3 regions of the Comamonas denitrificans genome follow, and region 1 is predicted to be linked to each of the others. Evidence: predicted binding sites of a transcription regulator. Region 1 holds the regulator's gene; each other region holds the start of a gene.
What was found. The regulator FNR, encoded in region 1, switches genes on or off when oxygen is low (the NO sensors DNR and NnrR bind a similar motif). The targets are predictions, from matches to a motif close to TTGATNNNNATCAA.

Region 2: the regulator FNR is predicted to act here: its motif matches at 3,642-3,655, upstream of ACFO24_RS05770 (ribonucleoside triphosphate reductase).
Region 3: the regulator FNR is predicted to act here: its motif matches at 4,264-4,277, upstream of ACFO24_RS06415 (bacteriohemerythrin).

What each region holds. Positions count from the first base shown of each region.
Region 1 is NZ_JBHSEY010000057.1:75,594-82,942, reverse strand. It holds gene ACFO24_RS12350 (short-chain fatty acyl-CoA regulator family protein) at 1-11, shown strand, start outside; gene ACFO24_RS12345 (NAD(P)/FAD-dependent oxidoreductase) at 135-1,457, shown strand; gene ACFO24_RS12340 (DUF5368 domain-containing protein) at 1,494-1,859, shown strand; gene ACFO24_RS12335 (DMT family transporter) at 1,883-2,791, opposite strand; gene fnr (fumarate/nitrate reduction transcriptional regulator Fnr) at 2,924-3,652, opposite strand; gene hemN (oxygen-independent coproporphyrinogen III oxidase) at 3,848-5,230, shown strand; gene ACFO24_RS12320 (sulfite exporter TauE/SafE family protein) at 5,234-5,920, shown strand; gene ACFO24_RS12315 (cell division protein ZapA) at 6,185-6,520, opposite strand; gene ACFO24_RS12310 (DUF904 domain-containing protein) at 6,517-6,750, opposite strand; gene ACFO24_RS12305 (ABC transporter substrate-binding protein) at 6,966-7,349, shown strand, end outside.
Region 2 is NZ_JBHSEY010000021.1:20,190-27,538, reverse strand. It holds gene ACFO24_RS05795 (UbiX family flavin prenyltransferase) at 1-397, opposite strand, end outside; gene ACFO24_RS05790 (putative zinc-binding protein) at 390-854, opposite strand; gene ubiT (ubiquinone anaerobic biosynthesis accessory factor UbiT) at 851-1,378, opposite strand; gene ACFO24_RS05780 (U32 family peptidase) at 1,404-2,309, opposite strand; gene ubiU (ubiquinone anaerobic biosynthesis protein UbiU) at 2,391-3,431, opposite strand; gene ACFO24_RS05770 (ribonucleoside triphosphate reductase) at 3,725-5,467, shown strand; gene nrdD (anaerobic ribonucleoside-triphosphate reductase) at 5,587-5,769, shown strand; gene ACFO24_RS05760 (anaerobic ribonucleoside-triphosphate reductase activating protein) at 5,774-6,478, shown strand; gene ACFO24_RS05755 (TonB-dependent receptor family protein) at 6,550-7,349, shown strand, end outside.
Region 3 is NZ_JBHSEY010000026.1:31,749-39,097, reverse strand. It holds gene ACFO24_RS06430 (diguanylate cyclase domain-containing protein) at 1-2,201, shown strand, start outside; gene ACFO24_RS06425 (uracil-DNA glycosylase) at 2,290-3,015, shown strand; gene queA (tRNA preQ1(34) S-adenosylmethionine ribosyltransferase-isomerase QueA) at 3,048-4,130, opposite strand; gene ACFO24_RS06415 (bacteriohemerythrin) at 4,352-5,482, shown strand; gene ACFO24_RS06410 (HD-GYP domain-containing protein) at 5,550-6,794, opposite strand; gene recG (ATP-dependent DNA helicase RecG) at 6,881-7,349, shown strand, end outside.

The sequences.
Region 1 (7,349 bases):
TGGGACAGTGAGGGCCCTGCGGGCAAACCCTGGCGTTTTTTTGGGCAAGGGTGGCAGTCAGTACTCTATAATTTATTTAAAAATAGATTGTGTTTGAATAAATTAATTGACGCTTCTTACTCCAGGAGACAAGCATGGATCGCATCAACAACTTCAACCGCCGAGACTGGCTCAAGCTGCTGACGGCGGGTGCAGCCGCCGCTTGCGCCACGCACAGTGCCCAGGCCCAGGCAGCACAGCCGGTCAAGACGGCTGCCCGCATCGTGATTGCCGGGGCCGGGGCGGCGGGGTTGGCGGCGGCTTCGCGTCTGGCGCAGCAGTTGTCGGGTGCCCAAATTACGCTGGTGGACGCGCGCAAAGAGCACTATTACCAGCCTGGTTTTACCCTGGTGGGCGCGGGCATCAAACCGGCGGACTATGTGGTGTCACAAACGGGTAGTTACGTGCCCTCTGGGGTGCAGTGGGTGCAAGAGCGCGTTGCCGAAATCGACCCCGAGGGCAACAAGGTGGTTACGCAATCGGGCCAGGTGCTGCCGTATGACTTTTTAATTGTCGCCACCGGCCTGCAGCTGGAATATGGCCGCATCGAAGGCATGGAGCCGGGCCTGATTGGCCAGCATGGCATTGGCAGCATCTACAACGGCCCGGATGCCGCAGCCGCCACCTGGGGCTTGATGAGCCAGTTTGCCACCCAGGGCGGACGCGGTGTGTTCACCCGCCCCGACACCGAGATGAAGTGCGCCGGTGCGCCGCTCAAATACACCTTTCTCAGCGAAGACCGCGCCACGCGCCAGGGCGGGCGCAGCAAGGCAGAGTTTGTTTATTTCTCGAACAACGCGGCCTTATTTAGCGTGCCCATCGTCTCGGAGAAGGTGCGCATGCTGTTCAAAGAGCGCAACATCCAAACTAAGTACCACCGGGTGCTGACAGCCATTGACCCTGGCAAACGCATTGCCACTTTCAAGACCCAAGAGGGTACCGAAGAGCAGAACTGGGACTTCATTCACATCATCCCGCCCATGCTGGCCCCAGAGGCCGTGCGCAACAGCCCTTTGCCCTGGCAAAGCGGCAACTGGGCTGCCGAGGGCTGGATGGAGGTGGACAAGGGCACGCTGCGCCACGTGCGCTACCCCAACGTCTTTGGTGTGGGCGACATTGCCGGCGTGCCCAAGGGCAAGACAGCGGCCAGCGTGAAGTGGCAGGTGCCGGTGGCCATCGATCACTTGGTGGCCGATATCCAGGGCAAGCAGTCCGATGCGCTGTACAACGGCTACACCTCCTGCCCCCTGATCACCCGCCTAGGCCAGGCCATGCTGGTGGAGTTTGATTACGAAAATAATCTCACGCCCTCCTTCCCCGGGGTCATTGCGCCGCTGGAGGAGCTGTGGATCAGCTGGGTCATGAAGACCATGGCCCTCAAGCCCACCTACATCAGCATGCTGCGTGGCCAGGCTTGATTCCCAGAACCCCGAACCCCAAGAAGGAAACCCGTCATGAAAGAACTCGATCCGCTGATTTTCTGGTACGTCTTTCAAGAGATGCTGGGCGCACCGCTGCTGTGGTTGCTCATTATTTTGATAGCTGGAGGCACTTTGGCCTTCTTATTTTTACTATTCAAAGAGCGCACAATCGTTGCTAGGCGCATGGTAGGTGCTCAAGCAATAGGATTGCTCGGCGGTGCGCTGGCCCTAGTGGTGATGGCCAAGGTGTCGTCCTCGGGCTTTACCGATGCAGGCGGCCCGGCCGACTGGTTTTTGATTGCCCTGGTCTTTGGCCTGGGGGCTGTGGGCACCACGGTGTTGGGTTACACTGTGGCGGGCTATATGCACTGCAAATGCCCGAGGGCTGCAAAGGCCTAGCCGCTCGTGGCGCTGGGGCTTTTTTAGCGCCGCCCGCGTTGCATGATGGCGGTGCCCAGCACCGCCAAAGTGCCGCCAATGAGCAGGCTGGTATCCAGTGCCTCGTGCAGCAGCAGCGCCGACACCGCCACCCCCACCACCGGCACCAGGGTGATGTAGCCGGCTGCCGCGCCTGCACCCAGGCGCTTGACCCCATCAAAGAACCAGGCATAGGCCAGGGCCGTGGCACCAAAGGCCAAGAACAACAAAGCCCCCCAGGCACTCCAGCCGCTGTGCAGGGCAGCTTGCACTCCGGCAGGGCCTTCCACCAGCAAGCTGGCCACAATCAAAAACAGCGTGCCAAAGCTGGCCGTCACCGCCGTGGCCGAGAGCGCATCCACCCCATTCATCACCCAGCGCCCCAGCAAGGTGTAGCCCACCCAACAGGCCACACAACCCAGAATCAGCCACTCGCCCAAGCCCAGCTGCCCCTGCAAAATGTGCAAGGGGTTGCCTTGGGAAATCACGATGATGGCGCCGCAAAACGCCATGGTCATGCCCAGGCCGATGATGGCATTGAGCCGTTCTTTGAACAGCCACACCGCCAGCAGCAGCGTGACCACCGGATTGAGGGTGATCAGCAAGGCCGCCTTGCCCGCCGGCAGGTACTGCAGCCCCGACAGGAACAAGCTGGCATAGCCAAATACCCCAACAAAACCGCCTAAAGCCATACCCATCCAGCGCTTTGTGCTCCAGTTTTTAAGTTGTGCAAAACCGCCACTGTGGTACATCCACGGCAGCAACACCAGCAGCGCCAGCACAAAGCGCAGGCTGGCAGCGGCCAGCGGCGGCATGGCCTGGGCCACGATGCGCCCGGCGGGCCAGGAGGCCCCCCACAGAATGACCATGCCTAGCATGCGGGCGTGGGGGCCAAAGTTGGAAAGTCGTAGCATAGGGGGCGCACTATAGGCTTGCTGCACCTGCGTGGTGCTGGATAGTGCCAAGAGGTTTGGGAAAGAGCAGGCCTTTGCGCAGGCCTGGGGGTTGAATATTGGATGTTGGGTGGCTGGTGCCAAGGGGCCAGGTCAGCGCCCTTCGCGGGAATTGTTCACCAAGCGCTGCAGTGCCTCTTGGTTGAGGATGCGGATATGGCGCTGTTTGACCTCCACCATGCCATCTTCGACAAATTTGGAGAAGGTGCGGCTGACAGTTTCGAGTTTGAGGCCCAGGTAACTGCCAATTTCTTCGCGCGTCATGCGCAAAATCAGCTCCGAAGAAGAAAAACCGCGTGAATGCAGGCGTTGCACCAAATTCAAAATAAATGCGGCCAGTCGTTCCTCTGCCCGCATGCTGCCCAGCAGCAGCATGACGCTGTGCTCGCGCACGATTTCACGGCTCATGACTTTGTGCACATGTGATTGCAGCGCCGTGACTTCGCGGGAGATTTCTTCGATGCGGTTAAACGGCATCACGCACACTTCGGCGTTCTCTAGCGCAATCGCATCGCAGGTGTGGTGATTGTGAACAATGCCATCCAAGCCAATGATTTCCCCCGCCATTTGAAAGCCGGTGACTTGGTAGCGACCGTCCTCGGTGGCGACACAGGTTTTGAAAAATCCGGTGCGAATGGCGTACAGCGAGGTGAAATCTTCACCGTTTTGAAACAGCATGTCGCCACGCTTGATCTTGCGCCGGGTGGCGACCACCTCTTCAATGCGCTGCATTTGCTGGCAGTCCAGGCCCACGGGCATGCACAGTTCGCGCAGATTGCAATTGGAGCAGGTAACTTGTATGGATGCAGTGGTAGGAGTCATTGAGCCAAGACCGCCGTTGCCCGGGGCAAAGAGAGAAAACAAAGAAAAACACGGGGCATTTGGGGTAAGCCCGTGCTGCGCTGACTTAGGTCAAATTATCACCCGTTTCTTTTTAAATAAATAATTGACGCACGTCAAGTCGGTAGCTTGGTTATTTACCCGAAAATAAAGGGCTTACCAAGGAGAAGATTGCCCATGAGTATTGTCACGCCCGATTTGCTGCGCCGTTATGACGTGCCAGGGCCACGCTATACCTCCTACCCGACGGCTGACCGCTTTGTTGAGGCCTTCCGCGAAAAAGATTACATCGTTGCGCTGCAGCAGCGCAAAGTGCTATCTGCCACGGCAGTGCAGCCACTGTCGCTGTACATCCACATCCCGTTTTGTGAATCGCTGTGCTACTACTGCGCGTGCAACAAAATCATCACCAAGCACCATGATCGGGCGGCAAAGTACTTGCAGTATCTGGAGCGTGAGCTCGATTTGCATGTGCAGCACCTGGGGCGTGGGCAGGTGGTGAGTCAGCTGCATTTTGGGGGGGGAACACCGACATTCTTGTCCGATGAAGAGCTTGTCAGCCTGATGCAGGTACTGCGGGCACGTTTTGAGTTTGCCCCCGATGGTGAATATTCGATTGAGGTGGATCCCCGCACGGTCACACCTGAGCGTTTGCAAGTGCTATGGGATATTGGCCTGAACCGCCTGAGCTTTGGCGTGCAGGATTTTGACTCTGATGTGCAGCAAGCCGTGCATCGCATTCAGCCGGCTGAACAGGTGTTTGCCTTGGTTGAGGCGGCCCGCAAAATCGGTTTTAAATCGCTGAACGTCGATTTGATCTACGGCCTGCCCAAACAAAATCCGCAATCCTTTGCCCGTACGCTGGAGCAAGTGGGCGAGTTGCGGCCTGATCGCATTGCCTTGTATGGCTACGCCCACTTGCCTGAGCGCTTCAAGTCGCAGCGGCGCATTGTGCGGCCTGACTTGCCCACAGCGGGTGACAAGCTGGAAATGCTCTCGGCGGCCATTGATAGCTTTATTGATGCAGGTTATGTGTACGTGGGGATGGACCACTTCGCCCTGCCGGACGATGCCTTGGCGATTGCCAAACGCCAAGGGCGCTTGCACCGCAACTTTCAAGGCTATAGCACCCAGCCCGATTGCGATTTGATTGCTTTGGGCGTGTCGGCCATTGGCCGCATTGGCGGCACTTACAGCCAAAATGCAAAAACTTTGGACGAGTATTACGATTTGATCGACCAAGGTTTGCTGCCCATTGTGCGTGGTTTGGCGCTGTCTAAAGACGACTTGATTCGTCGCGCCGTGATCATGGCCATCATGTGCCAAGGCGAGCTGTTGTTTGAATCCATCAACAACGCCTGGCTGATTGATTGCAAGCAGTACTTTGCCGCTGAGTTTGAGTTGCTGCGCGGCCAGCAAGAAGAGGGCTTGGTTGAAGTGTTGGATGACTGTATTCGTGTCACTTCTAAGGGATGGTTTTTTGTCCGTGGGGTGGCCTTGGTGTTTGACCGCTATTTGCAAGCCGCGCGCAGTCGGGAGCGCTTTTCGCGGATCATCTGATCCATGCTGATCTCTTTACTGTGGACAACCTTATTCATGGGGCTCGTAGGGGGGCCCCATTGTCTTGTCATGTGCGCAGCGCCTTGTGCGCTGGTTGCCTCTGGTGGTGCTTCTGACCAGGCCGTATCGCGTTGGCGGTGGCTGAGTTTTCACGTTGGGCGTTTGCTCGGCTATAGCGCCTTGGGGGCTTTGGCCGCCTGGGCCATGGGCGAGATGGCCTGGCTGGCCAGCACCACCACTTGGCTGCGCCCTGTGTGGACGGGCATGCATTTGGCCATTTTGTTTTGGGGTGGGCTAATGCTGCTCCAGGGCCAACAGCCGCGCTGGCTGGAGGCTGGTGGGCGGGCTGTGTGGCGCAAAGTGCAGCCTTTGGTGACGCAACCCAGTGGTAGCTTTTTGGCGGGTATGGCCTGGGCACTTTTGCCATGCGGGTTGTTGTATTCGGCAGTGCTGACCGCCGCCTTGGCGGCCAATCCTGGCTTTGGGGCGCTGAGTATGCTGGCTTTTGGCGTGGGGTCGGGCCTGTGGCTGTGGCTGGCTCCGCTGGCTTGGCGTTTGCTGCAAGGGACCGTGGGGCGTTGGCGCAGCGATTGGGGCACCCGGGCGGCGGGGGCGATGCTGGTGGGGGTTGCGTTGTGGGCGCTGTGGCTGGATGCGGTGCATGGGCCAGAGCTGTGGTGTGCGACCTAGCCAAGCGTTGGCGGGTGCCAGCCCTGCGCATAAGGCCGAAGGCATAAGGTGTCTGCAAAACTACCGGGCCGTCAACCTGAACCGGGGGTTCAGGTGGGCGAGGGCAGCCTGGCGTTGGGTTCATCTGACGCGAGACGATCACGCTCCCCAGGCAATGTACCAAGCCCGTGCTCAATGAGCATTGGTTCAAGGCAATATAAAGCCCGACAGAATTGCAGACGGCGCGATTTTAGCAAGCCTGCAGGGGCAGGGCTTAGAAAATAATTAAATTGTTGGTGAGGGTGCCAGCACCCGGTCTAGGCGCTCAACCAGGGCGTTCAGGCGAGCCTGCTCGGCGGCGGTGGGTGCGGTGCAGATGGGGGTTGGCTGCGGTTGCAGCAGCTGCTGCTGAATGTGCTTTTGCAAGGCCTGGTTTTGGAAGGCAAAGTTCACGGCCGCCAACACGGCAGCCTGTTCGCGGGTGCGCACTTTGGCCAATTCACACAAGGGCTGCATGGCCTGGTTGGCTTTGACCACGGCTTCGAGCAAGGCCGCTTCTTGCCCATCGGGGCAGCTTAAAACATAGTCTTGCTGCAAAATTTTTACGGAAACTTGGCTCATGCCTCCTCCTGGTCAGCGCTGTGTGTGCTTTGATTGACGGGCAATTGTGCGATCAAGGTATCAATGCGGGCGCGGGCTGCTTGCAGGCGCAGGCGCAGCGAGTCACGCTCTTGGAGGGTGGCGTTGAGTTGCGCCTGCAGCTCGGTGTGGGCGTGCGCCAGCGCTTCGTAGCGACTGAGCAAGGCCTCGGTACGCGCGGCCAGATCGTCAAGGGAAAAAGTGGTGGTCATGCAGGGGTCGATTGTAGGCGTTGCGCTGATTTTTGTGCGGCGCAGCAAATGCAACAGATGGTGAATTGGTCAGGGCTTCTACAATCCTGGTGGTGGTGCAATATTCTAAAAAAATAGCGCGTACCGCTTGTTTAATCAATAAAAACTAGTGAATGAATCTTAAAAATATGTCAGCAAAGCGGTTCATGCTATGGCTTGTATGGTTTTGCAGTGGCTTGCCGCTTCAAATTCAGGCCCAGACGGCCCCTGCGCTGGAGCGTGCTCCCCAGCGGATTGTGAGTTTGCAACCGACATTGACCGAGGTGCTGTGCGCTTTAGAGCAGTGCCAGCGCCTGGTGGGCATAGACCGCTATTCGAGCTGGCCGGCTGAGGCCCTCGCCCATGTGCCCAAGGTGGGGGGCGGCCTGGATCCGAGCCTGGAGGCCATCATCGCCCTGCAACCCGATGTGGTGCTGCTGTCGCGTGCCACCCCGGTGGGGGAGCGTTTGCGGGCTTTGGGTGTGCGCACGGTGGTGCTGGATGCGCAAAACCTGACCGAGGTGCAGCACATGATCGTCACCATCGCCGCTTTGGTCCACCAGCCTGCAGCGGGGGCGCAA
Region 2 (7,349 bases), on a different contig from region 1:
GGTGCAGCGGGGTTTCGCGCGCCAGCAGGATCAGGCGGCGGCGCTCTTTGAGCATTACGTCGGCCGCGCGGGTGAGCAGGTTGTCGGCCAGGCCGTGGGCGATGGCTGCCAGCGTGCGCATGGAGCAGGGGGCCACCACCATGCCACTGGCGCGAAACGAGCCGCTGGCGATGCTGGCACCGATGTGGTCGATGCTGTGCACCACGTCGGCCAGGGCGGGTGCGTGCGTGCGCTCTAGGCCCAGTTCGTGGGTGATGTTGAGCCAGCCTGCGTCAGAGATGACGGCGTGGGTTTCTATGCCTGGCAGTGTGCGCAGTGCCTGCAGCAGGCGCACGCCGTAGATGGCGCCGCTGGCCCCGGAAATGCCGACGATGATGCGTTGGCGCGGTTCAGACATGGGCGGTGGCCAGCGGGGGCTGCTCAGGCAGGGGATGGGCGTGCAGGTCGGTCTGGATGTGCTCCAGCACGGCAGCGGCCTGTTCGGGGTCAAAGTCTTGGTGGTTGCGCTTTTTCACGCCGTATTTGTGCAGCTGGTAGTGGCGTGTGGGGGTGATGGCGTGGCGCTGCAGGCTGTTGCGCACGCATTCTAGTGGGCAGCCATCCAGCGCGAGGATGGGGCGGCCCGAGGTGGCCAGCTTCACCAGCTTGGGCACGTCGCCCCCGACACCGGCGATGCAGGACATTTCGGCCATGCCGGTGCGGTCCATGCGCACGGCAACGTGGTTGGCCAGCTGCGCGGCGCTGGAGCAGCCGGAGCAGGAATAGACCAGCGGCAAGGCAGCGCTGGTGGGATCGGTGGGATCGGTGGCAGCGGTTGCACCGGTGGTATCGGCAGAGGGGGCGGTGTCGGTCATGGGCGGTTTCCGAACAAGGTGCTCAAAGATGGCAGGGCAGGCAGTTGCCGGGCCAGATGGGGGGCTTTGCGCTGCAGCACGGCACGCGGGCTCCAGTGGCTGGGGTCAAGCACGGGCAGCTCCAGTGCATCCAGGGCGTTTTTCACCACCAGGCCCAGCTCGGTGTCGCCCTCCATGACCAGGCGGCGGTTGAAGAACAGGGTGTCCGGGTCTTGGCGGCGCTGGGCCAGCAGCAAAAAGTCTTGCGCGTTGGCGCTAATGGTCAGGTCGGCCTCGGCGTAGGGCTGGCTGGGGGCAAAGCGCTGGCCGTTCCAGGTGAAATCAAAGCCCAGCCGCGCATCGCGCACGCGGATGCTGATGCGCTTGCCGTGCAGGAGGGCCTTTACATCGTCCGGTAACTGCTTGGCCAGGGCCAGGTTGATGGCGGTGACCAGTAGCAGCGAGCCGGGGTAGGCCGGCAGGCGGGCCAGCACAGCGCCCACCGGGGCGGGCAGGGTAAAGGGGGCGGGCGGGGTGGCAGTCATGGCAAGTCCTTGGGGGTGCAGAGGTTCAGGCGGCGGTCAGGGCGGATTCGACCAGCTCCATGCCGGGGCGGCCATGCCAGTAGCCATTGCAGGCATCGGCAGGCATCAAGGGGCGCAGGGCGGCGACCGCATTGGCCTGCGGGGTGTTGGTTTTGCGGGCGGCATCAAAGGCGGCCACGATATCGGCCGTGTGCAGCCCTTGGGGCGAGATGCGCAAGATGTCCACGCCCAGGCTGGCCAGTTGCGGCACGTCGGCAATCAGGTTGTGGACTTTGGCTGACTGGGTTTGGATGCCGTTCAAGGTGAGGAAGGCCTCGCCCTCGCGGCTTTTGAGCAGTTGGCCGTCGGCGTGTTCGATGCAGCGAAAGCCGCAGTCGTCCTTGGGCAGGTTGTAGTGGCGGGCGGTAAAGCAGCGGGCCGAGAAGGCCAGCGGCATGCGGCCATAGGCAAACACCTCGGTTTGCAGCCCGGCCGGGCGGCTTTCTTGCAATACGGCCAGGTCGCTGGCGCGCATCTCCAGCGGCATCACCCAGCGCGTGGCCCCCAGGCTGGCCATCCAGGCCAGGGCATCGGGGTTGAACAGGTTGAGCTGCGCTCCGGCGACAAAGGGGCGCTGGAGCGCCAGGTTGTGCACCGCGCCCATGTCGCCCGCTTCGATCAAAAACTCGGTTTCACGCACGATTTTGTGCATGTCGGCCACGTCGCTGGTCGATTCCAGCAGCACCATGGTGGACAGCACCACCTCTTTGCCGGCATCGCGCAGCATGTGGGCAATGTCCAGCCAATCGCTGTGGCGCAGTTCGCGGCGGCGTGAGCAGACCACTTCGCCCAGGTACACGATGTCCACCGGGGTTTCGGCCATGGCTTGGTAGAACTCAAAAATGGTTTCGCGGTGCCAGTAGTACTGCACCGGGCCGAGGGATAACTTCATCATGGCAATGTCAAAAATTTGTATTCAATAAGGCTTTAACGCTTACGGGATAAGCGTAAGCAGCTATGGTTTATTGCTTGGTTATTTCCAAGGCCGGTGGTAAGCGCCCAGGGTGTGCTGCTGGCCCTCGGCCACCTGGTCGAGGCTGGCCATCCAGGCCGTTTTGGGGGCGTAGAGGTGGCCTTGGGCCATGCAGTGGTCGATGGCCTCGCGCCACACCTTGGTCACCTGCGCCACGTAGGCAGGGCTGCGTTGGCGGCCTTCGATCTTGAAGGCGCGCACGCCCATCTTCACCAGCTGGGGCAGCAGCTCCAGGGTGTTCAGGCTGGTGGGCTCTTCCAGGGCGTAGTAGTTGCTTTCAGCGCCCACATCAAAGCGGCCCTTGCACAGCGTGGGGTAGCCGGCGTTTTCGCCGTGGCCGTATTTGTCGATCAGCACACCGTTCAGGCGCGATTCCACGCCGGTGGACGTGTCTTTCCAGCGCACAAATTTGGCCGGCGAGCACACGCCATGCGTGTTGGGCGACTCGCCCGTGGCATACGACGATAGGGCGCAGCGCCCCTCCACCATCACGCACAGGCTGCCAAAGCCAAAGACCTCGATCTCGACATTGGTGCGCTGGGTGACCTGCTTGACCTGCTCCAGCGACAGCACGCGCGGCAGCACGGCGCGTTGGATGTTGAACTGCTGCTGGTACAGGTTGATCGCGTCGTGGTTGGTGGCCGAGCCTTGTACCGACAGGTGCAGGCGCAGCTGCGGGTGCCGGTCGGTGGCGTAGCGCATCAGGCCGGGGTCGGCCAGGATGACGGCATCAATGCCCCAGGCAGCCGCGCGGTCCAGCGCCGAGCGCCAGGGCGCGGGGTTGCTGGCTTGTGGATAGGTGTTCAGCGCCAGCAGCACCTTGCGGCCCCGGCTGTGGGCGTAGGCGATGCCTTCTTGGATGGCTTTTTCGTCAAAGTTCAGGCCAGCAAAGTTGCGTGCGTTGGTGGCATCGCGCAGGCCCAGGTAAACGCAATCGGCTCCGCCATCAATGGCCGCTTTCAGGGCAGGCAGGCTGCCGGCGGGGCAGACCAGTTCCGGGGCGGGAGCCAGGGCGGGGGTGGGGCTGGAGGAGGCGGGCATAAACAATAAGGGCAACATGAAAAATGCTTTGGACTGTAGTTTTTTTGTTTTTACGTGGGCTGATCTTTGTCAAATTTCGCTGACTTATGGTTGATAAATTTACTCAAGATTTGAATAAAAACATCTTCTTAAGCCGGTTTGCAGGTGGCCCCAATCCGGCGTGAAAAGCGGCGAATACCCCTGCTGGCAGTACCGATGAAGGTGCATTGTTTGATCTGGTTCAAACCTACATCTAGTGTTTTGAAAATACGATAAACGCTACATCTAGTGTTTTTTGTTGTTTTGGAGTGTTTATGAACCCGATCGCAGCGCCGGCCGACAGCCCCATCCAGGTAGAGGTGCAAAGCGCTATCAACGAATACCTCACCCGTGCCGATTGGCGGGTGAACGCCAACGCCAACCAGGGCTATTCCCTGGGCGGGCTGATCTTGAATGTGGCGGGCAAGGTCACGGCCAATTACTGGCTCTCGCACGTGTATGCGCCGCAAGTGGGCGAGGCCCACCGCAATGGTGACATCCATATCCATGATCTGGACATGCTCAGCGGCTACTGCGCCGGCTGGTCGCTGCGCACGCTGCTGCACGAGGGGCTGAACGGTGTGCCCGGCAAGGTCGAGGCCGGGCCGGCCAAGCACATGAGCTCAGCGGTGGGACAGGTGGTGAACTTTTTGGGCACGCTGCAAAACGAGTGGGCCGGGGCGCAGGCGTTTTCGTCGTTTGACACCTATATGGCCCCCTTCATCCGCAAAGATGGCATGGACTACGCGCAGGTGCGCCAGTGCATCCAAGAGCTGATTTACAACCTGAACGTGCCCTCGCGCTGGGGCACACAAACGCCGTTTACCAACCTGACCTTTGACTGGACGTGCCCCGAGGACCTGCGCGAGCAGGTGCCAGTGATCGGCGGGGTGGAAATGCCGTTTTGCTACGGCGAGCTACAGGCCGAGATGGACATGATCAACCGCGCCTACATCGACGTGATGACCACGGGCGATGCCAAGGGCCGGGTGTTCACCTTCCCCATTCCCACCTACAACATCACCAAGGACTTTCCCTGGGAGAGCGCCAACGCCGCGCTGCTGTTTGACATGACGGCCAAGTACGGCCTGCCGTATTTTCAGAACTTTGTGAACTCGGAGCTGGAGCCGCACATGGTGCGCTCCATGTGCTGCCGCCTGCAGCTGGATTTGCGCGAATTGCTCAAGCGCGGCAATGGCCTGTTTGGCAGCGCCGAGCAAACCGGCAGCGTGGGCGTGGTCACCGTCAATTGCGCCCGCCTGGGCTATCTGCACGCCGGTGACGAGGCGGCGCTGCTGGCCGCGCTGGACCGCCTGCTGGAATTGGGCAAAGACAGCCTGGAAGTCAAACGCACGTTGATTCAGCGGTTGATGGACGAGGGGCTGTTCCCCTACACCAAGCGCTACCTGGGCACGCTGCGCAACCACTTCTCCACCCTGGGCGTGAACGGCATCAACGAGATGGTGCGCAACTTCACGCACAACGTGCACGACATCACCAGCGACTGGGGCCATGCCTTTGCCGTGCGCTTTCTGGACCATGTGCGCGCACGCATCGTCGCCTTTCAAGAAGAAACCGGCCACCTCTACAACCTGGAGGCCACGCCCGCCGAAGGCACCACCTACCGCTTTGCCAAGGAAGACAAAAAGCGCTGGCCCGGTATTTTGCAAGCGGGCACACCCCAGCAGCCCTACTACACCAACAGCTCGCAACTGCCCGTGGGCTTTACCGACGACCCGTTCGAAGCCCTGCAGCGCCAGGAAAGCCTGCAAACCAAATACACCGGCGGCACGGTGCTGCACTTGTACATGGGCGAGCGCTTGTCCAGCGGCGCTGCCTGCCGCGAGCTGGTCAAGCGCGCGCTCACGCGCTTTCGGCTGCCCTACATCACGGTCACGCCCACCTTCTCGATTTGCCCCCAGCACGGTTACCTGGCTGGGGAGCACCCCTTCTGCCCCAAGTGCGATGAAGAGCGCTTGGCAGAAAAGCGCCGCCGCCAGCAATTGCAGGCAGCGTGATGAAAACCATAGCTTTTACCGCTTGTAAAAAGGTTTTTTCAGATGCTTTTATCTTTAAAAACCAATGAATAAAAGCGGGTCAAGCTATTTATTTATTTATTCAATTGAAGGAAACCACCATGAACGCCCTCTCTACCCCCGAAACCGCTGCCCTGACCGCTGCCGTGCAATTGACCGATGCCGAACGCCAGCCCTGCGAGGTTTGGACCCGCGTGATGGGCTACCACCGCCCGGTGGCCAGCTTCAACATTGGCAAGCAAGGCGAGCACCACGAGCGCCAGTTCTTCCGCGAGCAGCAGTAAGTCCATGGCCCGCCGGATTGCCTTGGGTGCATTGGGGGCCGCCCCATTGCGTGTCAGCGGCTTGACGCGCATGACCAGCATCGACTTTCCCGGCCAGCTGGCGGCCGTGGTGTTCTGCCAGGGCTGCCCCTGGCGCTGCGGCTATTGCCACAACCCGGATCTGCTCGATGCCACCGCGCCTGCGGCCATGGCATGGGGTGAGGTGCTGGCCTTTTTGCAGCAGCGCCAAGGCTTGCTGGATGCGGTGGTCTTCTCCGGAGGCGAGCCACTGCTGCAACCCGGCCTGCCCACCGCGCTGCAGGAAGTGCGCGCGCTGGGTTTTGCCACTGGCCTGCACACCGGCGGCATGTACCCCGAGCGCCTGGCGGCCGTTCTGCCGCACCTCGATTGGGTGGGGCTGGACATCAAGGCCCCGGAAGGCGACTACGCCCGCATCACCGCCACTCCCGGCAGCGGTGCCAAAGCCTTTGCCGGCTTGCAATGCCTGCTGGCCAGCGGCGTGGATTTTGAGTGCCGCACCACCTGGCACCCCGGCTTGTTTCCCTTTGCCGATTTGCTGGCCCTTGGGCGCAGCCTGCAGGCCCAGGGCGTGCGCCAGTGGGCGGTGCAGCAGTGCCGCAGCCCCGATGCGGCTGCGTGGTGCTGGACGGCCGGGCAGCAGGAGGCGCTGGCCCAGGGCTGGCACGGCTTTACATTGCGCACTGCATAAAATTGATGCAAATCAATCTCATTAACTTTTTTGTGGCAATAAAATAGATGAACTTTTCATCATCTTTTGCCATGTCCCATTTATCCCGCTTCCGCTGCGCCTTGCGGCCCCTGGCCTGGGCCGCTGCCGTCACCTGCATTGCCACGCCCGCCGGGGTGGGGGCCCAAACCGCTGCCGTGCTGCCCGATGTGACGGTGCGTGCCGACCAAGATGGCCGCCTGCCCCTGGCCCCGTCGGCCCAGCGCGAGCGCCAGCGCCTGGAGCAACTGCCGGGCGGCACCAACCTCATCCAGCCGCAGCAAGCGGCCCGCTTGGCCACCTTGCGCGATGCGCTGGATTACCAGCCCGGCATCGTGCTGCAAGACTTTTTTGGTGCCACCGACCAGCCGCGCCTGTCGATTCGCGGCTCAGGCATCCAAAGCAACCCGGTCAATCGCGGCGTGGTGCTGCTGCAAGATGGCCTGCCGCTGAACGAGGCCGATGGCTCTTTTGTCATCGGCACGTTGGAGCCGCGCAACGCCGCCCTGGTCAGCGCCCGCCGGGGTGCGAACACCCTTACACCCAGCGCCACCACCCTGGGCGGGGAACTGGATTTTCAATCGCTCACCGGTGCGGATGAACAAGGCGTGGTGCGGGCTGAAGTGGGCAGTTTTGGCCGCAAGGCCTTGCAAGGGGCGTTGGGCCTGGTGGGCCAGCAGTGGGACGGACGCGTAAGCGTCAGCAGCGACCGCTTTGACGGCTACCGCCACCACAGCGCCTCGCGGCGCGATGCGCTGCACGCCAATGTCGGCTTTCAAAGCGGCGGGGTGGAAAACCGCACCTACCTGTCGTGGACGGATCTGGCATTTGAAATCCCCAACGTCGTGCCCAA
Region 3 (7,349 bases), on a different contig from region 1:
CGCCAGAGCCTGCCATGTGGGTGCTGCCCATTGTTCGGCCCGTGGTCAATGCCGAAGGGGGGTTTGACGGGGTGGTGGTGATGGCGCTCTACCCCGAAGATTTGTCCACCCTGCTGCGCTCAGTGCTCTATGCCCCGGACATGTACGCCACGGTGATTCACCCCCTGGGGCGGCGCTTTGTCTGGCAAAACCAGCAGGGCTCAGACCTGCAAGCACCGCAGTATGGGCCCACGCCCATGCTGCGGCAGTTCCAGGCCAGTGGTGCCCGGCAAGCGGTGTTGCAAGGGGTGCTGCGCCCGGATGAGCCTGAGCGGATGGTGGCCATCACCACGGTGCAACCGGCGGACCTGCCCATGAACCATGCGCTGGTGGTGGCCGTGGGGCGCACACTGCCGGCGATTTTTGCCTCGTGGCGCACGACGGTGTGGGTGACCCTGGCGTTTTATCTGCTGGTGGGCATGGTGGTGGTGTTTGGCCTGCGCGTGATGCAACAGAATTTGCGCAGCCAAGAGCAGTCCCTGCACGACAAAGACCAGGCGCTGAGCAATTTGTGGCACGCCGTGCTGATCGCCACTGGCCAGGGCGTGTGGGATGCCAATTTGCAGACCGAGCAGGTGTATTTTTCCTCGGCCTGGAAAGCCCAATTGGGCTACGAGGATGCGCAGATTGGCAACACCTTTGCCGAATGGACGATGCGCATCCACCCCGACGATGTGGGGCGCACCAAAGCGGCCTGGGCGGAGTGTGAAAACGGGCGGGACGATTACGACTGCGTGTACCGCCTGCGCTGCCAAGATGGCAGCTACCGCTGGGTGCAGGGCAAGGGGCGGGTGCTGTCGCGCGATGCGCAGGGGCGCATTGTGCGCATCGTCGGCACGAACACCGATGTCTCCGAAGAGCGGCGCCTGCGCGAGCGCTTTGAGCATTTGACGCAAAACGTGCCCGGCATGATTTACCAGTTTCAGCTGGAGAGCGATGGCACCAGCCACTTTCCCTACGTCAGCAAGGGCGGGGAAGATATTTATGGCTTTAGCGCCAATCTCAAGCTGCCGCCCACCGAGCGCAAAGCCAGCAGCGTGATTCACCCGGACGATGCGCTGCGCGTGGCCAAAACCATTGTCGAGTCGGCCCAACAGCTCACCCTGTGGCGCCAGGAATACCGGGTGTGCCTGCCTGGGCGGGGCGAGCGCTGGGTCAGCGGTGTGGCCCGGCCGCAGCCACTGGAGAGCGGGGCCGTGCTCTGGCATGGCTATATCCAGGACATTACCGAGCAAAAACACCAGGCCATGGAGCTAGAAGAGGCGCAGCGCATGCTCCAGCACCTCCTGCACGCCATGCCGGTGGCGCTGTGCATGGTGGATGAATCACGCCATATTTACTTTCGCAATCAGCGCTTTTTGGATTACTTTGGCTACACCGAAAGCCAGGTGCCCAGCATGGATGAGTGGGCCGTTTTCGCCTACCCCGATCCGGCTTACCGCAGCCAGGTCGGCCACGAATGGCGGCAAGCACTGGCCCATGCCGCCACGCACGATGGCTACATCCCCAGCCAGGAGTACCGCATCACCGCCGCCAACGGCAACGTGCTGACGATTGCCATCGGCGGCGTGCAGTTTGGCAGTAGCCTGCTTGTGACCTTTGTCGATCGCACGGCCGAGCAAGCGCACAGCGAAGCGCTGGAGAAAATGGCCTTTATCGATGCCCTGACCGGCCTGCCCAATCGCCGCCAGTTTGACCAAGCGCTGCAGGCCGAATGGCAGCGTGGCGTGCGCAGCGGCCAGCCCTTGGCGCTGCTGCTGATGGACATTGATTTTTTCAAGCAGTACAACGACTTGTATGGTCACCCCGAAGGCGATGCCTGCCTGCAAGCCGTGGCCAAGGTGCTGCCCAGCGGCTTGAACCGGTCCTACGACTTGATCGCCCGCTATGGCGGTGAAGAATTTGTCTGCCTGTTGCCCGAATGCAGCTTGGAGGGCGCACATGCCAAGGCCCAAGCCTTGTGCGCGGCAGTGCGGGCGCTGCAGCGGCCCCATGCCGGCTCACAAGTGGCCGCGCATGTGACCATCAGCATTGGGGTGGCGGCCGTTGTGCCCAGCGCCGATGCCCGCCCGGAGCAATTGCTGGCCCAGGCCGATGCCCATTTGTACGCGGCCAAGCAAGCTGGGCGCAATCAGGTACACGCTGGAAATCATGAAAAGTGAGCTGATGCCGCTTTAAAATCAATATATAAGCAATCAATCGCCAGAAAAATGTTGAAATACAAGCGGTAAAAGCTATCAAAATTGATCTATGACTTCTTCCCTGTTACCCCCTTGCGCTGCCGATCAACTCCTGCACGCCGACCCTGCGCAATGGCCCGTCGCCCCTGGGTGGCAGCCCTTGGTGGCCGAGTTTTTTGCCAGTGCTGCGGGGCAAGCGCTGCAAACATTTTTGCAGCAGCGCCAAGCGGCGGGCGCGGTCATCTTTCCCCCTGAGCCCCTGCGGGCGCTGGCGCTGACCGATGCGCCCGCCGTGCGCGTGGTCATCCTGGGGCAAGACCCCTACCACGGGCGCGGCCAGGCCGAGGGGTTAGCGTTTTCGGTAGCGCCAGGGGTGCGTTTGCCGCCCTCGCTGCGCAATATTTTCAAAGAGCTGCAGCGTGATTTGGGCCAGCCCTTGCCGGCCTTTCCCCAGCCCGGCGGCAGTTTGGTGCGCTGGGCGCAAAACGGCGTGCTGCTGCTCAACACTTGCCTGACCGTGGAAGAGGGCCAGCCCGCCAGCCACGCCGGCAAAGGCTGGGAGGTGCTCACCGATGCCATCATCCGCCAGGTGGCCGAGCAGGGGCCGCCCACCGTATTTATGCTGTGGGGCAGCCATGCGCAAGCCAAGCAGCGGCTGATTCCTGCGGACCGGGGGCACCTGGTGCTGACCAGCAACCACCCCTCGCCCCTGTCGGCCCTGCGCCCGCCGCAGCCCTTTATTGGCAATGGCCACTTCAGCGCGGCCCGGGCCTTTCGCCAGCAGCACGGCTATTGAGCCGGGGGGCGGCTTAGATCATGAACACGTTCTTACTGGCGCTGCAGCAGCATGGCATCGCCATAGCTGAAAAAGCGGTACTGCTGCCCAATGGCGTGCTGGTACAGCGCCTGAATGTGCTCGTACCCGGCAAAGGCGCTGACCAGCATCATCAGCGTGCTTTTGGGCAAGTGAAAGTTGGTCAGCAGCAAATCCACCACCTGAAATTGAAAGCCCGGGGTGATAAAGATGTTGGTATCGCCCGTGGTGTTGCCGCTGGCGGCCCACGACTCCAGCGTGCGCACGCTGGTGGTGCCCACCGCCAGCACCCGGCCCCCGCGCTGGCGGCAGCGCTCCAGGGCGGCCAGGGTGGACAGCGGGATGTCGTACCACTCGCTGTGCATCTGGTGCTGGCTTAAATCTTCGGTTTTCACGGGCTGAAAGGTGCCTGCACCCACGTGCAGGGTGACGCTGGCCGTCTCCACCCCTTTGGCCTGGAGGGCGGCCAGCACGCCCGCATCAAAGTGCAAGGCGGCCGTGGGCGCGGCCACTGCGCCGGGCTGGCGGGCAAAAACGGTTTGGTAGCGCTCGCCATCTTCGGCCGCATCGGGGTTGTGGCCGCTGGCTTGCTGGCGCTCAATGTAGGGCGGCAGCGGCAGGTGGCCGTGCTGCTCCATCAATTGCCAGGCAGTGGCCTCTTGTGGGCCGTGCAGCGCCAGGTGAAACAGGGGGCCGTCGGCCTCGGGCCAGCGGCCCAGCAGCGTGGCATCAAAGCCACCGTGTTGCAGGCCGCCGCACAAATGCAGGCGGGCTCCGGGCAGGGGTTTTTTGCTCACTTTCATGTGGGCCACCACCTCGTGGCCGCCGGGCAGCACGCGTTCAATCAACAGCTCTAATTTGCCGCCGCTGGCTTTTTCGCCAAAAACACGGGCTTTGACCACTTGGGTGTCGTTAAACACCAGCAAATCACCGCTTTGCAGCAGGTCGGGCAGTTGGTGAAAGATGCGGTCTACGGGAGGCTGGCCGCGGCCATCGAGCAGGCGCGAGGTGCTGCGCTGGGCGCAGGGGTGCTGGGCGATGAGCTGCGCGGGCAACTCGAAATCAAAATCACGCAGGGTAAAGCGTTGGGCAGGCATAAAGCAAAAAAGGCTTGAGGGCGGAACAACGCCCGTACCAAGAAACAATAAGGCGGCGATTGTCGCAAAACCTGCAGATGCTTTTTGTGACTAGGGTTTGCCCATGGAAGGAGAAAAATTGCCACCCGGGTGCTTGATGGATATCAGGAAACTTGTCACTATGGGTTCTACACTGGCGGGCTCAAAAAGCGCGTGTAAAAAAGGGAGGCAAGGTGGTGACCATGGGCAACGCATTCATTTGGGATGACAGCTTTATCACGGGGTTTGACCACGTTGATCAGCAACACCATGTGCTGGTGGATTTGTTCAATGAACTGAACCAGGCGGTGCTGGCCCCCAGCGGCGACAGCGATGGTCTGCTGGCCGATGTGTATGGCCGCCTCTTGGCCTACACCGAATACCACTTCCGCGAAGAAGAAGAGCTGATGGCCCAGTACGCCGTGGACACCCGCCATGTGGAAAACCACCGCAATATGCACCAGCAGTTTATTGACCAAGTGCAAGTTTTGTGGGCGCAGCGCAGCGCCATGGGGGACCCCAGCGCGACCTTGCTGGGGTTTTTAACCTCGTGGTTGGGCCTGCATATTTTGGGCATTGACCAATCCATGGCGCGGCAAATTGCGGCGATTCATGAAGGCATTAGCCCGGCCGATGCCTATGAGTTTGAAACCAAGTTTCATGACAATGGCACCCAGGCGCTGCTGCGCTTGATTGGCAAGCTGTACACGGTCGTATCCACACAAAACATGCAGCTGGCCCAGGCCAACCAAACCCTCGAAGACCGGGTGGTGCAGCGCACCCAGGAGTTGGAGGCGGCCATGGCCCGCCTGCGCGCCATGGCCCGCACCGATGGCTTGCTGGGCATTGCCAACCGCGCCCATTTTCATGAGCGCCTGGAGCAGGTGTGCGCCCTGGCCCTGCGCGGCGAGCGCCCCGTGGGGGTGCTGATGGTGGATGTGGATTGTTTTAAAGCCTTTAACGACCATTACGGCCATTTGCATGGCGATGCCTGCTTGCAAAAAATTGCCAAAGCCCTGACCGGTTGCCTGTACCGCACCTCGGATTTGGTGGCCCGCTATGGTGGCGAAGAGCTGGTGGTGCTGCTGCCCGATACCAATCTGGAGGGGGCCCAGCAGGTGGCCCAGCGCATGGTGGAGGCCGTGGCCCAGCTGGGCATTGCCCACCAGGCCTCGCCAGCAGCACCGGTGGTCACCATCAGCGTGGGCGTGTGCGCACAAATTCCCTATGCCGGCCCGGACAACGCCAGCGGTTCTGCCGCCCTGCTGGCCTGTGCCGATGCGGCGCTGTACCGTGCAAAAAATCAGGGGCGCAATCGCTGGGTGGCGGGATAGCGCGGTAGCCGGGGAAAGCCCGAATGCAAAGCGCCCCGTGCAGCAGGCAGGGGGCGCTTTTGCGTTTTTATTCCAGGACGGGGCAGGCCGTGGTTTCTTGCGCTGCGGCGGCTTGCCAGATGTTGTCCAGGTCGGGGAAGGACCAGTGGTCGGGGTCTTCGCGCTGCAAAATCCGCAGATGGGCGACGCAGCATAAATCGGTCGCCTTGGGCGGGCAGAGAAACTGGTTGCGCGTGGTGTCGTAAAAGCGCACCACTTTGGGGGTCAAAAGGTTGGTTGCGCACGGCGCATACACCACCGCCAGCTCGCCATTGTTCAGGCGCACCAAGCTGCCAATGGGGTACACCCCCAAGGCTTTGACAAAGGCGCTGAACAGGTGATTGTCCAAATGTCCATGGCACCACTGGGCCATGCGCTGCAGCGCCACAGCGGGGGACCAGCCATGTTTGTAGGGGCGGTTAGAGGTAATCGCATCGTACACATCGCAGATGGCGTTCATGCGGGCCAGCTCCGAGACCGCATCGCCCTGCAAGCGGTGCGGGTAGCCCCGGCCATCAATGCGCTCATGGTGGTGCAGGCAGGCATCGAGCACGGCCTGGTCGGCAATGGTGTGCTTGAGCAGCTCGTAACCGGCCACGGGGTGGCGCTTCATGTGGGCGAACTCGTCGTCGGTCAGCGCCCCGGGTTTGTTCAGAATGTGCAGGTTCGCTTGCGCTTTGCCAATGTCGTGCAGCAGACCGGCCATGGCGGCTTGGTGGATTTTGGCTTCATCAAACCCCAGTTGCTTGGCCAGGGCCACCATCAGGGCGCTGACGGCCACCGAGTGCATATAGGTGTAGTTGTCGGCGGTTTTCAGGCGGGCAACGCTGATCAAGGCATCGGGGTTGCGCAGCACCGAGTTGGTGATTTCTTGCACCAGAATGGAGTTTTTCTCCATGTTCACGGTGCGGCCCATGCGCGCTTCGCTGAACATGGCCATCACGGCATCGCGGGCCTGGGCGCACAGGGCGCGGGCCTGGGCAATTTCCTGGCCCAGCGGTGTGGGCTCGGTGCCCAGCAGGTCAGGGGCGGTGATGTCGGGCGGGGTGGTTTCAATGGGGTGCACGGGGGACTGGCGATCGTCCAGCACGTCCAGCCCTTTGCTCAGGTCAATCCATACTTCGGGTACGGCGCTCGCTTTGAGTTGCTGCAAGTCTTCAGCATCGTCCAAGACGAAGGTGCTGCGCCAAAAGGGATGGTGAATCCACGCGCCCCCCAGAGCGTGGATATACATCCCTAAACGCAGTTGTTGAACGGTGATTTTCTTAAACACGTGCTAAATACCCAAAATCGAGAAAATGTTACTTCGCATATTAGCCCGTAAAAGCGCTTAAAAATCATCGCAACTGTTAAGAATGTATGCCTGTTTCTTCGAGTGATCGCCCCGTAGCAGCGGCCAGCAAAAACGCCGCCAAACCCAGCCCGGCGCAGCAGGCCATGCGCAAGCTGGGGCTGGTGCGCGATATTGATTTGGCCCTGCACCTGCCGCTGCGCTACGAGGATGAAACGCGCATCACTTTGCTGAAAAACGCCCGCGAGGGCGACACCGTGCAGATCGAGGCCACTGTGACCGACTGCGAGGTGCAATTGCGCCCCCGGCGGATGCTCAAAATCACCGTTGATGACGGCAGCGCCACCTGCCAGCTGACGTTTTTCAGCTTCTACGCCTCGCAGCAAAAAGCCATGGCCGTGGGCACGCGCTGGCGCATTCGCGGCGAGGTCAAGGGGGGGTTTTGGGGGCGGCAAATGCTGCACCCCACCTATAAAAAGCCCGAAGGGGCGCTGCCCCAGGCACTCACCCCGATTTACCCTGTGGCCCATGGGCTGC